Regions from separate parts of the Psychrilyobacter atlanticus DSM 19335 genome, predicted to be linked through region 3. Evidence: riboswitches for the same ligand, from Rfam matches in the RefSeq annotation. Region 3 holds a riboswitch; each other region holds the start of a gene.
What was found. A riboswitch is a leader RNA that binds a small molecule or an ion and turns the genes downstream of it on or off. The one in region 3 is predicted to bind cyclic di-GMP.

Region 1 (4,757 bases), 470 kb from region 3:
GGCATCGGATATACCTATCTTACCTATATCATGCAGGGAGGCATAAAGACCTATCTCCTTTATAAATTTATTAGATAGTTTCATTTCATATGCTATAAATTCAGAATACCTGCTTATCCTCTTTACATGATCTCCGGTATCTTCGTCATTATATGTGTTGGCGTTTTCCAGTGCTTCTACCATTCCCAGAGTTATATTGGTTAATTTTGAATAGAGTGCCTTAAATTTTTTTAAATGAATATACACTGCCAAAAATCCTAATGCTGAAATTAAAGTTATAATTATTGAAATTTTAAAATCTTTTATAACTTTAATTTTTCTTTCTAAAAAATTATTTTTTCTGGATTCTATACTGGAGAAAAAATCCTTTGTATATGAATTTATTAAAAAATAAAGAACTTCATTGTCTTTAGGGATACCAAATTTAAGGCTTATTTTGTCTGAAATAATTCCAGTAGTTTTTATACTCTGTATATTATATTTTTTCAGTAAATAATGAACTTTTCGTACTCTGCCTATTATAACATCGACAGCTCCCTGGTCTAAAGACTCTATAACATCTCTATCTGTATCAAATAAAACAAGATTTTTTTCTAATCCTTTCTTTAGAAGATAAGTTTCTTCTAAACTTCCTTTCCTCGCTGCTATCTTGTATTTTTTTAAAGATTCAAGGTTGGATATATAGCCGCGTTCTTCCCTGTTGAAAATATGAAATTGAAAGTGTAGATAAGGATCTGTGGTAAGAAAATCATTATTATTATTTATATCTTTCCCATTTATGGCTGCAACGTATGGGTTGATATGAAATCCTTCCATGGAATCAGATTCTTCAAATAACATTTTAATCCCAAAAATTTGTTCAATCTCATAAAAATAGTTCAAAAGAAATCCGTTATGTTTTCCCGAACTATCTCTGTAATATATTGGATAAGCATTTATATTTTTTGGAAGAAGGACTTTTAAAGTTTTATTTTTTTTCAGGTAATTTTCTATCTCTTTGGATATTTCAAGATGATCCTTTGTATAATCTAAGACTTCTTTATAGACAGCTTTATTGGTCAAATCAAAGGTATCAGATATCCTGCCTATTATATCTATCAAAGGTTTATACTTATAAAGACCACCGATATAATAGTCTGTTTCCAAGGAGGAAGATGAATAGTTGATTTTAATCTCAGGAACATTATTTTTTAGAAGGTATTTTAAAGTATCTTCAAGGTCATCAACATATATATCTGCTTCTCTAGAAAGAAGACTCTGGACCGCTTCCTTAAAATTAGGTTTTTGAACAACCACTACCCTGTTCCCATATTTGTTTATAACTTTATTTACAATCTGGTCATTATGTAAATAAACTACAATTTTTCCAGATAAATCTGTATTGGAGTCAGTAATGGGGTAATCTTTTCTGGTCAGAAAAACTCCATTTAATGTAATCGGTTTTTCTAAATAATAATAATCACCGCGGTTCCTTTTATAATCCTCTACTCCCATTACTATATCAAGGGTTCCTGAATTTATTTCCGCTTCAAACTCGTTTTCATCTTTTTTTATTATTTCAAACTCCATTCCTGTACTATTTTCTAAAATTTTAATGAGTTCAAGATAAATACCATCGTATTTTCCCTTAACTGAATAATTCAATATTCCCAAATCGCTGTCCAAATAGATTTTAATCTTATCTTTTTTTATAGATTTAATCCATTCTTTTTCTTCTGAAGTCAGCGGAACAGTAATTAACTTTTTACCAAAAGCTGAGATGGAAAAAACGAATAAAAATATCCATATAAATTTTTTCATAAAACCTCCTTAATTTATTAAAATAATTTTATATCAAATAAAAATCAAATAAAAAAGAGACTACACTGCATTCTACAGATAGTGACTCTCGAAAAAAGTTTTGGTAACTGGCTGTCATATCTAATATAAACGTAGACCCTCTAGTTTTGCGTCACAGAATTTCTTCTGTTTTGCCTTTTTCATAATTATTTAGTTTTTAATTTAAAATATACTGAACTAATTGTATCAAGTTTGAGATTAAACTCCAAATTAATTCATTTTAATGTTGAATATTTCATTATAATATTAAAATTTCATTACAATTTAAGATTTTCTTTTAAAGAGGGGTCTGAGACTATTTATCTCTGCCATACTCCGAGGGAGAGCGAACGAGCTTAATCCCCCATATGAGTATCCTCTTCGAACGCTACCGCTTTAGAGGGGGATAGTCAATTGATACTACTTAATGAAAATATGTAGACTATATGTGGTACAATAAGAAAAATAAAGATATAGGAGGAATATAAATGAAGCGAATAAAACAGCAAATGGATTTTTTACATGAAATTGACAAGGTAAAAGATATTTTTAGAGAATCTCTAGCTCTTAATAAAAGAAGAGAGAATGATGCAGAGCATAGTTGGCATATGGCTATGGTAGCTCTAACATTGAAAGAATATTTTATAGAAAAAGTAGATTTAGAAAAATCACTAAAAATGATATTAATCCATGATTTAATAGAAATATATGCTGGAGATACTCCTGTTTATGGTGTAGAAAGACCAGATAAGAGAAAAGAAGAAACTCAAGCAGCAAAACAATTATTTTCTATTTTACCGGAAGATCAAAGAAAAGAATTTTTAGATCTATGGTTAGAATTTGAAGATTGCGAAACAAGTGAAGCAAAATATGCTAATGTCTGTGATAGATACCAAGGGTTTATGCAAAACTTGACTTCTGATGGGCACACTTGGAAAAAATTTGAAGCAACTATGGATCAAGTTTTAGGTAGAGTAAATTTTTTAAAACTTTATGTACCTGAATTATTTGAAAAATATATACTTCCTGAGCTTGAAAAATACAGAGCAAGGGGAATAATAAAAACTAAAAAATAGCCCCCTATGGGGCTATCTCTATGAAATAAGATAGACTCTCTAATATTTCATAGGTCTCATAATCAAAATAATCTCTAAAAATATGAGGTATCCTCTGAAAATCAATGATCTCTGCAAAGTAATAACCGACCAACTCCTCGTCAAATAAAATTGATTCCCACCGCTCTATAATATCTATATTTTTTCAGAGAAACTATCTCCACATTCTTTTTTAGTCGAATATATATAACCTTTTAACTTATAGTAATTTAAATTTTCAAGTATTATCCTTAATGGATCTTTATCTTCCTTAATGTCTGGATGCTTATATGAATAATCTTTTACAGTTTTTAAGATCTTAGGAATCACGTTGCCATCTCTTTCGCATAAATTTAAGTATCTAAAAATTTCTTGAATAATATGATTTCTTAGATCAGAATGTTCTCCTTCGAAAAAGTCTCCCTTGGAAATTATCAAGGTCCCCAGATTTTCAAATTGAAAGTAATTAGGATATTTAATTACTTTAATTGGCTGTTCTACCTCAAAGTTAGCATGAATTATTGAATTAATAAATGCTCCTTAGAAGCTCCGAAACTCTCTTTTAATTACACCTTATAAAAATTAAAAAAAACTAAATTTTGAATAAACTAAAACTTAAGCTAAACTCTTATTATTGCAAAAATATATATAAAAGGAGATATAAAAATGTCTAAAAGTGATTGGGAGTTTTTTTATTGTTCTGAAGTCAAAGAATTTATAGAAAAAGAATGTCTATTAGGAAATATTAATCATATGACGCATAAAAATCTTTATGAATTATTGGAAAAAAATGGATTTATTAAAAAATAAGGAAAGGGGGAAGTAATGAAAGAATTTTTAGAAATATTTAGTGACAAAGAAACTGTACAAAGTTATAAATTTATTGAAGAGTTTATTGTATATATTGATACTCAAAGAATAGGGGTGAAAATTGAAAAAGATGAATATGGAAGATATCATCATTCATGTTCTCATCACTATCAGGGTAGTGAACAAGCAGCACCTTATGTGAGCTCTTTATGTATAGCTAATTCTAAAAAAGAGGCCTACATTAATGCTCACAGAGAATTATTATCATTCTATAATGCTAATGATGAAAATAAAAAATGGGTAAAAAGTGGTTATTATTAAATTACTTTTGAAGTATTACAAAAGTTTAAAATAACTTCAATAATATAAATAAACACAACAGAATAAAATGTTACAAAATCATTTTTCTGATAATTAAAGAAATAAAAAGGAAGTATTAACTAAAAAGGTTACTACTTCCTTTTTTTATCAAAATATCAAATTTCTAATGAGTCTTCTAAAATATTGATCTCTCCAAGTTGTATTTTCTTTAATAATTGTTTTAAAAACTAATTATTTATCTCAACCTCTATCAATGCCCTGATTATTTTTATTTCTTTTAGATCCACTCTTAAATTTGCTATATATTCCATTATAATCACCTCAATTTTTATTTTTCTTAGAATAATTCATAAATTATATAGCCGTAGACAATAGATCCGGTGGCTACCTTCTTCCAATCTCTTCCAGATTTAAAATAAACACTACCTCTTTTAGTCTCATAGGAGAAGATACCTTTGTGATTTTGTTAGTCAAATAATCACTATGAGAACTTACGAAGCGTCTGTACTTTTATCCTAATTATGTTTATTTTTTTTACAATCATAGGTTATAACCTATGATAAAGATCAATTATTAGTATTTTACTTATCATTAAAATCAGCTTAAAATAAAGCTATATTAATAAAAGGAGTGAAAGATTATGAATATTAAAAAAATTATACCGGGATTTATTGTTTGTTCTGTTATTGCATATATTGGAACAGTTTTAGGTGG
Region 2 (4,757 bases), 260 kb from region 3:
TTAATGCAGAAAATAGCCCATTTGATTATGGTATAGGAATGGAGTGGAAATCTGAATTTTCTGGAGGAGAAAATAATGTATTAGCTGAAACAAAAAGTAATGCATTTCCTGTGTATTTAACTGGTAAATATGGAATAGGAGCAGATTTATTTTATTTAGTAGGGAGAGCTGGATGGGCTATGTACGATACTTCTGAATCTATTGATGGATTTTATGGAGCTGTAGGAGTTGGAAAACAATTTGGTCACATTACTGTAGAAGCACTTTATGAATCTATGGATTTAAGTGGAAGTTCTCATATGTATTCAGGTGATAGAGCTAACCTGGCATCAATCAAATTTGGTTATAAATTCGGCGAAAATAAGAGAGATGTAATCTCAAGAGAAAAAGAAGAGGCATTAAAAGCAGAGTATGAAAAACAACAAGCTGAGGAAACTGCTAAAATAGCTGCAGAAAATAAAACAAAGGAAGAAGCGGCTGCTTTAGAGACTGAAAATATTGCTAAAGAAAATGAAAGAACCGAAATCCTAAAAAAATATAATAACGTGATTGTTGCCGATGGTTATTCTATGGATAAAAACAAACCTATGAATGTCAATCAAGAATTTTTAGAAAATATTGCTAGTGATTTATCCGAAGAGTCTGGGACTCTTACAGTTAGGGCTTATACAGATAATACAGGATCAGAAGCAGCTAATTTAAGAATTTCTAAAAAAAGAGCAGATAAAGCTGCTGAAGCAATAAGAGAAGGAATCAATAATGAAAATATTGAAGTTATATCAGAAGGATTAGGAGAAACTAATTTTTTAACTGATAACTCTACTCTCAATAAAAGAAAAACTAATAGAAGAATAGAAGTTAATTTTATAGCTAAATAGTATAGGAGGAACAATGAAAAAAATAATATTAATAGTTTTATCTATTTTAACATTAGTAAGTTGTAATTCCAATTTAGATAAAGAAAAAAAATCAAGTATAAATATAACTGCAACTTACCGTGAGAGGATAGCGTTATTACCTGGAGCCAAAGTTATAGCAATACTAGAAGATGTTTCTAAAGCAGATGCACCTAGTATTGAAATAGCAAAACAAGAGATACCGGCAGGGAATTTACCTTATAAACTAACAATTGATTTTCCTGAAAAAGATATTATTCAAAACCATAGATACAACGTAAGAGTTAAGATTATGAAAGACGAAAAGTTACTTTTTACATCGACAGATTCATATGATCCTTTTAAAGAAGATGAAAAGGTAATTATATTGAAAAAAACAAAATAAATCATCAAATTTAAAACATAACGGAGGTAACAATGAAAACACTAATTGCTTATTCAAGTAAAACAGGAAACACCAAGAAGGTCGCGGAGTCTATTTTAAAGGCTTTTCCTAAAGGAGAAATTAGTGACATCAAAGATATAGATAATCTTGATTATGATCTTATTATTGTCGGGACATGGATTGATAAGGGGACCGCAGATGCAAAGGCTCTTAAATTCATAGAAACTATAAAAGAGAAAAAAATAGCTTATTTCTTTACATTGGGTGCTTATCCAAATTCTGATCATGCAAATGACTGCATAAAAAATATAGATAAATTGTTCCTGGATAATAAAAATACCCTCATTGGAAACTTCCACTGCCAGGGTGCAATTGATCCTAAATTAATTTCCTGGATGTCAGAGCTTCCGGCTGAAAATCCACTCTCAGCTAGCAAAGGGAATGTCCAAAGATGGAAAGAAGCTGCTAAACATCCAGATGAAAAAGATTTTGAAAATGCTTATAACTACTTTAAAATGTTAGTATAGTTTTTAAAGTTTAAAATCAATAAAATATCACTTAAAATTATTAAAAATACTATGATATATAATATTTAGGAATTTATACCTTAGTGTTTTAGTTGATGCAGTTTGTTTTTCAAATAGGAAGTTTTAGATAGATTACTAATTTAAATTATAACCCATGGAGTAGGATACTAAATAAAAGTATTTATTCCGTGGGTTTTTGATAAAGATTTAATACTACGAGTGTAAACAAAGTTAAAGTACATTGGGAAGTGCATTCTAAAAAATATTTAATTTATATCAGTATAGCGATAGGAAGAAAAGGAAAACAAAAATATAATTATAACATATAAATCATCAAAAAACAATCTCTATAGGTAGGGATAGAAAATAGAAAAATTGTTATTATAAATAAGATTAAATTACAAAATAAGGAGAGGATTTTTATTTATTTCAAAAATTATAATGGATTGAGGGGCGAAAGAAAAAAAACACTGTAAACTAATAAGTATTAAAAGTTGAAATTATGAAAGATAAAGAAAAATTTCCATTTTATAACTTATTAACCGTTGAAGAAAGGAAAAATTTTAAAGTAAAAATTTATAAAAAAAATGAAATTATAACTTTGATTGAAGAAGAAGAAAAATTTTATTTTATATTAGAAGGAGAAGCTAGATTTTTTAAAAATTTAGAAAAAATAAGGTTGGCTTCGGCTTCTATTCTTTCAGAAGGTTATATTATAGGAATAATGAAGTTTTTGAATGGAGTAGGGGCGGGAGATGCAGTAGTTACAACAAACACTTTAAAAGCTATAAAATTAGATGTTAACATGGTTAAAAGGTTGTTAGAGGAAAGTGTAAAGTTTAGTAATTATATTCTAAATATAACTTCTAAACGGTGGGTAGAAACTGTAGAAGTAATGACTATAAGGAGTTTTTCAGGGAACAAAGGAATTATAGCTTATTATTTAATAAAAAAGTCAAAAGAGGGATATATATATATTGAAAATTATAATGAAGTAATAAAAGGCTTAAACATCAGTGGGAATGGATTTTATTCTACTATAAATAAATTTTTAAAGGACGGCATAATTGAAAAATCTAAAAATAGCATAAAAATATTAAATTACGAAAGATTAAAGGAATTTTATATAGATTATTTACATTGATAGGCTTTTAGAATAAATTAAATGGATCTCTCAATCAAATATATTTTAAACTCATTGGCAAACCAAGGGAAATCTTGTGACGCAAAACTATAGGGCCTCTAAAATGGCAGCCAGTTACAGATCTTTTTTAGATCTGTATTTTTTTGAGATTTTGAACTGAATAAAGTTAGAAAGAGTTAAGTAAGAAGGGAAATATAATATATATTTTAAATTTATTTAGGAGGGAAATAGAAGTGAAAAGAAAGTTGCTTAAAATTATGTTATTTTTAATAACAACAGCGTATGCTTTAGGGGCAATAACTATAAATAAAGACGCAAGTATATCAGAATATATACCTGGAGAAGTTTTCACCTATACTATAAGGATAGAAAATAATGATTTTGTAGAAGTAAGAAATTTAACAGTAAATGATGATATGAGTAGTTTACCTCTTATAGAAAAATCTGTGTCTGTAGATGAAGGAATAGGCAGTAGCAGTAAAACTTATAGTTTTAATAATAAAAAATTTAATGCTTCAGATGTTACTGTGGGAGCAAATAGTTATATAGAATATACTTTGGAGGTTGAATTAGACATTGATGCTAATGGAGATATTACTAATATTTCTAAAGTCATGGGTGCAGGAATTTCTGAAAGTTCTAATGTAGTTGTAAAAGAATTAGATCAAGGTGCTGCCATTGGTTTAAGTAAAACTTCTCCAACAACTGAATATGACAATGGGGAGAAAATAGAATATAAGATTAAATTAACTAATAGCAGTAATAAAACAGTTAAAGATATTAAAATTTTAGATGATCTGTCTAGTTTGGGGTTTAGTAATGTAGATCTTGTAGTGTCTACCAGTGGTATAGGAACAGATTCAAAAGTTTCAGATGGTAACCTACCGAGTATGGAACTAGATATTCCAGATGCAATAATAGGACCAAATGGAAGCATAGTCTATACCCTTACTGGTACAGTTAATAATACTCAATCTTACCCTATTGTAAATAAAGCTAAAGCTACAATAGCTGGAACAGATAAAGTAGCTACAGTCACTCATACAAGGATACTTTATGATTATAGTATTTTTAAAAGTGTCAATAAATCAAAGTACACCTTAGGGGAACCGCTTATATATACTTTAAGACTAGAAAATAATAAAACAAACAAGGTAAAAGGTTTAGATATTACAGATCTTTTATCTACTATTGTAGCTAATACAACAGCAGGAAGTGATGGATTAGCCTTTGATATGTCTAATACTACCGTTAGTGCCAACGTAAGTTCAGGTTCTCACTCTGGTCTATCTAGTAACCCACTTAATGGAGATTTAGTAGCTACTTCAGCTGAGTTAGCTCCTAATGGATGGGTAGAGTATACTATTTCTGCTAAAATTAATAATAATATTATAGGAGAAATAAGAAATACAGCTACGATTATTGAAACTACTAGAGATAACAACACTAAAACTAGTAATGAAGTTGTTGTTGATCCTGGAAAAGCTAATATAGTAGTAACAAAAAAAGTAGATAAAACCAAGGATTACCTTCCAGAGGATAGTTTGACCTATACTATAAAAATAGAAAATAATGGTGGAGGATATGGAGAGGAATATATAGTCGAAGACCTTTTAAGCGAGGTTAAAACTTTACTAGCTAATGAAAATACAAATTATTTTGATTCTACTGACATTACTAGTGGAAATCCCTTTGGAATAGGAATTATTGAGCTTATATACATTGGAGATAATAGTAGCTCTAAAAACTATACTCTTGGTTCCCAACAAAGTAATAAAGATTTAACTGATAGGGTTTATATTGCA
Region 3 (4,757 bases):
ATTTTTGTAAGAATAAAGCAATGATAAAATAATATAAAAATGTAATTATATTTTTTAATATAATTAAAGAAAAAATTACAGGGAGTAAAAAAAATATTTATATAACGTATTGACTTTATAGTCTATATTATATTTTTTTAGGTTTAAATTGGCTCTGAAAAAATGAATTTTTATTTGGTTAAAAAACATAAAATTGATTAAATAATCTTTTAAATATTGAATTGAATTTGATAATATAAGTTATTTAAAAATAAAAAAGATAAAGATCACTATAAAATTCATATGAAATGTAATATTTTTTAAATACATGTGTTTTTATGATATAATATATGAGATAACCATTAAAAACTAAGAGTTGATAGGAGAGATAAAATATGAAATTAGATAAGATTGAATATATAGATAGAAAAACAAATAAGATATTGGTTGAAAATGTCCCGGGAGAAAGTTTTTTAAAATTTTTATACCATAATCCATTTGGGAAACTACCTTTGGAATTGCTGGTAAAGAGAAAATGTTTGTCTTCTTTTTATGGGAAATTGATGGATCAAAAAACTTCAATCAATAAGATAGAAGATTTTGTGAGGGATAATCATATAGATATGAGTGAATCTCAAAAGAAAGTAGGAGAATTTACTTCATTTAATGATTTTTTTTACAGAAAGCTAAAGCCCAATGCAAGAAAAATAGAGGATGGATTGGTTTCTCCTGCTGATGGAAAGGCAATAGGATTTCAAGAGATCAATGATTGGGATAAATTCTTTGTGAAAGGGACTGAATTTTGTTTAGAAAAATATCTGAATAATAAAGAGTTGTGGGAAAAATACAGGGGTGGAAGTATGATAGTTGTAAGGTTAGCCCCTGCAGATTATCATAGATATCATTTTCCTGCTGCTGGAGAAATTGGCAGTAGAAATAAAATAGATGGATATTATTATTCTGTATCCCCCTATGCAATAAAAGATAATTTTGGAGTATTCTGTGAAAATAAGAGAGAATTGACTACACTGAAAACCAGTGAATATGGGGATATTTTGATTTCAGAGATAGGAGCTACCATGGTAGGAGGAATTGAACAGACCTATACTCCTAATAGCGATATAAAAAAAGGAGAGGAAAAGGGGTACTTTACCTTTGGTGGATCTTCGGTACTGTTGTTGTTTGAAAAAGGTAAGGTTAGGATAGATGATGATATTTTAAAGAATACAAAAAATGGCTATGAAACTAAGGTTTATATGGGTGAAAAAATAGGAGAATAAGATGTATTTTAAAAGGGGAGATCTGATAATCTATGGATTGATCATAGGGATTTTTTTGACTTTAGGCATGAATGTCCATAAAATTAAGGAAACTAAGGCAGAGAGAGCTGAAATATATGTAAATAATCAATTGAAATACACATATAAACTCCAAAAAGCAGAGAAGGAATTCTATGTTGATACAGATATTGGAGGAGTAGGAATAAAATTAAAAGATAATAAGATAAGGGTAACTTCTTCGTATTCACCGAGGAAGTTATGTGTCAAGCAGGGGTGGATAGAGAGATCTGGGCAGACTATTATAGGAGTTCCGGATAAACTTTTAATAAAGATAGTAGGAAAAGAAGAGGATGAGGTGGATTTTATCCTGCGATAGAGACTGTTTAAAATATAATGAAAAGAATGAGTTCTATAAAATATAGAATTCATTTTTTTTATTTCTAAATAATACATACATTTTTCATAAAAATCTTGAAAATATATATAGAAAATGTTATCCTATTAGGTGGAAAAATAAAAAATATCATTTTTGGCAAAGCAGAGGAAACTCTGTGACGCAAAACTAAAGGGCCTTTAAAATGGCAGCCAGTTGCAGATCTTACGAGATCTGTATTTTTTTATGAAAAAAAACAGTTGTTAGCTTATTTTTAGGTTGTTTAAGGAATTTTTAATTTTTAAAGAATAAAAAATATAATTTTTGGCAAAACAGGAGAAATCCTGTGACGCAAAACTAAAGGGCCTTTAAAATGGCAGCCAGTTGCAGATCTTACGGGATCTGTATTTTTTTATATAAAATAACGGTTGTTAGCTTATTTTTTAGGTTACATTAAGGATTTTTTAATCTTTGGAATTATGAATTTAAAATAGATATAGAATAAAATATTAAGTTTACTAGGGGAGAAGGAAAGATGAAGAAAATAGTTTTATTGTTTTTATTAGTTATATCAATGTCATTATGGGGGAAAGAGGTTAATGGAAACTACAGTAATTTTCTATACTATGAAGATGCGGTAAAAAGTGGAAGTGAGGTAAGGATAACCCCTGATGAAGGGTATAAAGTCGGTGCAGTCTGGTCACGGAATATGTTTGATTTAAATGAAGATTTTCATTTTGAATATGAGATATATTTGGGGAACAGGAAAACGATGAGTCTTAAAGATTATGAGACTCAATATCCCAACCGTAGTACGGATTCATCATATGTTGATGTAAATGGAAACATTGATATAGGAGCAGATGGAATGGCCTTTGCTTTTAAATCTTCGGATTATAAAGATATGAACTATGCTAGAAATGGACAAAATATAGGTTATGGTGGTAGAAACGACTTAGGAGGAAAATTTGAAAAATCCTTTGGAGTTAAATTTGATACTTATACAAATCCTAATTATGACCCACAATGCCCTAGTGATATAATGGGGGATTTAATAAAGGACCATATTGCTTTTATAGCTGAGGGAGAAATTGGAACTACTAGAAATTCTGGAATTAAAGGTGGAACATCTTATAAAGAAATAGATGAAATGGAAGATGGAGAGTGGCATAAGGTTACCTTTGATTGGGATGCTTCGTCTAAAACATTTAAATATACTTTTAGGGATGGAATAAAAACTTATACAGATACTTACTTTGGAGATATTGTAGGGGAATATTTAGGAGGGAGATACGTTTATTTTGGATTTACTTCATCAACAGGGCAATGGATGAATGAACATAAATTTCGTAACCCTATAGTCAGAGGAACTATACCGACAAATGATTATAAATTAGACATAAAGAAAGAGGTTGTTAGTGGAAATAACTATAAATTAGGAGATACCGTTAAATATAAAATAACAATAACAAATACAGGGGGGGAAACTCTTACCAATATCAAATTGAAGGATGGTATAGATATATCAGATAATGCAGGAGAATCTGATATCGGACTTGTACAAAGCACATGGGACGAACTTAAAGCTGGTCAGAGTGTTGTAACATATGGAACTAAAACAGTTCTTGATTCGAGTATAGAAGGAAGTATAACACAAGGCGATATAGATAAAGGGAGTATAGTAAGAACTGCAGCGGTAGAGGCGACAAAAAAAGGCAGCGACCCTAAAGAATATCTTTATGCAGCTGCAGAAGCAACAGTATACGCAAATATAGTTGAGGGATTGGAAGTAACTAAAAGAATAGATCATATAAAGGATGGAGAAGACTATACAAAGACAAAAGAAAACTATACAAAAGCAGGAGATATAATTGTATATAAATTCAGTATAACCAATACGGGAACTCAAACATTAAAAGATGTATCTATCTCAGATTTAAAGGTACCAGGTGTTCAATTGGACAAAACAATACTTTTACCACCAAAACAGGGAGAAGAAGATGGAGAAATAGCTATAGGAACTGGAGAATATATAGTAACTCAAGATGATGTGGATAATGGAAAGGTAATAAATACTGCAAACTTTAGAGCTGTAAAACCAGATGGAAACGTAATAGGAAAGAGTGCGACAGCTATAGCTACTGGAATTCCAGCAACGTATAAGTTTAAAGTAAGTAATACACCAACGATCACAGATAAAGATGATAAATCAGTTGTTACTGAATATAGCAAAGTAGGAGATGTTGTAACTTATACAGTGACACTAGAAAATACTGGTACAGGTACTTTAAAAGATATTAAGATTACAGATAAAGACAATACAGGTGGGATTAAATTAATTGATCCAACAAAAACAGTATTGTTACCGGGAGAAAAAGCAGTAGCAGAAGTAACACATACAGTAACGCAAGATGATTTAAATGCTGGAACGATAGTATATCCTGCGACATTTAATGCGAATACTATTGACAGTAAAGTATTAACACCTATAACAGAACCAGCAACAGTAAAGGGTTTATCTATTATAAATTTATTAGTAGAAAAAACAGTAACAGATGCAAATACGAATGATGTAGCCGAAGCAGATGAGAAATTAACATATGCAATAAAGGTAACGAATAATTCAAGTGTAAAAGTAGTAGGCGCAGTATTAACAGACCTATTAGACTCAAAGTTCTTTGATGGACAGACAGCGACGAATTTAGTAGGAGCAACAGGAAACATAAAAACCGGAGTAACATTACCGGAAATAGAAGCAGGAAAATCAGTAACAGTAAGTTTTGAATTGAAAGCAATATATCCATTAAATACAGTACCGGGAGAAACAATAGATAATATGGCAACGGTATCATATGGAGGTACAACGAAAGATTCAAATATTACGAAGACAGCAATAGAAAGTGCAACAGCTAAAACAAATTTATTAGTAGAAAAAACAGTAACAGATGCAAATACGAATGATATAGCCGAAGCAGATGAGAAATTAACATATGCAATAAAGGTAACGAATAATTCAAGTGTAAAAGTAGTAGGCGCAGTATTAACAGACCTATTAGACTCAAAGTTCTTTGATGGACAGACAGCGCCGAATTTAGTAGGAGCAACAGGAAACATAAAAACCGGAG

Region 1: another riboswitch for cyclic di-GMP. It lies ahead of K337_RS0114170 (HD domain-containing phosphohydrolase); the one in region 3 lies ahead of K337_RS20130 (DUF7507 domain-containing protein).
Region 2: another riboswitch for cyclic di-GMP. It lies ahead of K337_RS0115130 (DUF11 domain-containing protein); the one in region 3 lies ahead of K337_RS20130 (DUF7507 domain-containing protein).

What each region holds. Positions count from the first base shown of each region.
Region 1 covers NZ_KE384548.1:491,454-496,210, reverse strand. Annotated here, with positions in the region: gene K337_RS0114170 (HD domain-containing phosphohydrolase) at 1-1,800, opposite strand, end outside; cyclic di-GMP riboswitch class I at 1,900-1,985, opposite strand; gene K337_RS0114165 (HD domain-containing protein) at 2,307-2,894, shown strand; gene K337_RS0114160 (ATP-binding protein) at 3,069-3,392, opposite strand; gene K337_RS19970 (hypothetical protein) at 3,579-3,722, shown strand; gene K337_RS0114150 (hypothetical protein) at 3,738-4,043, shown strand; gene K337_RS0114140 (YeiH family protein) at 4,684-4,757, shown strand, end outside.
Region 2 covers NZ_KE384548.1:701,344-706,100, reverse strand. Annotated here, with positions in the region: gene K337_RS19405 (OmpA family protein) at 1-878, shown strand, start outside; gene K337_RS18750 (YbaY family lipoprotein) at 892-1,281, shown strand; gene K337_RS0115140 (flavodoxin family protein) at 1,314-1,808, shown strand; gene K337_RS0115135 (Crp/Fnr family transcriptional regulator) at 2,311-2,952, shown strand; cyclic di-GMP riboswitch class I at 2,999-3,074, shown strand; gene K337_RS0115130 (DUF11 domain-containing protein) at 3,186-4,757, shown strand, end outside.
Region 3 covers NZ_KE384548.1:964,743-969,499, reverse strand. Annotated here, with positions in the region: gene K337_RS0116480 (phosphatidylserine decarboxylase) at 375-1,259, shown strand; gene K337_RS0116475 (NusG domain II-containing protein) at 1,261-1,635, shown strand; cyclic di-GMP riboswitch class I at 1,781-1,856, shown strand; cyclic di-GMP riboswitch class I at 1,949-2,024, shown strand; partial or broken gene K337_RS20130 (DUF7507 domain-containing protein) at 2,168-4,757, shown strand, end outside.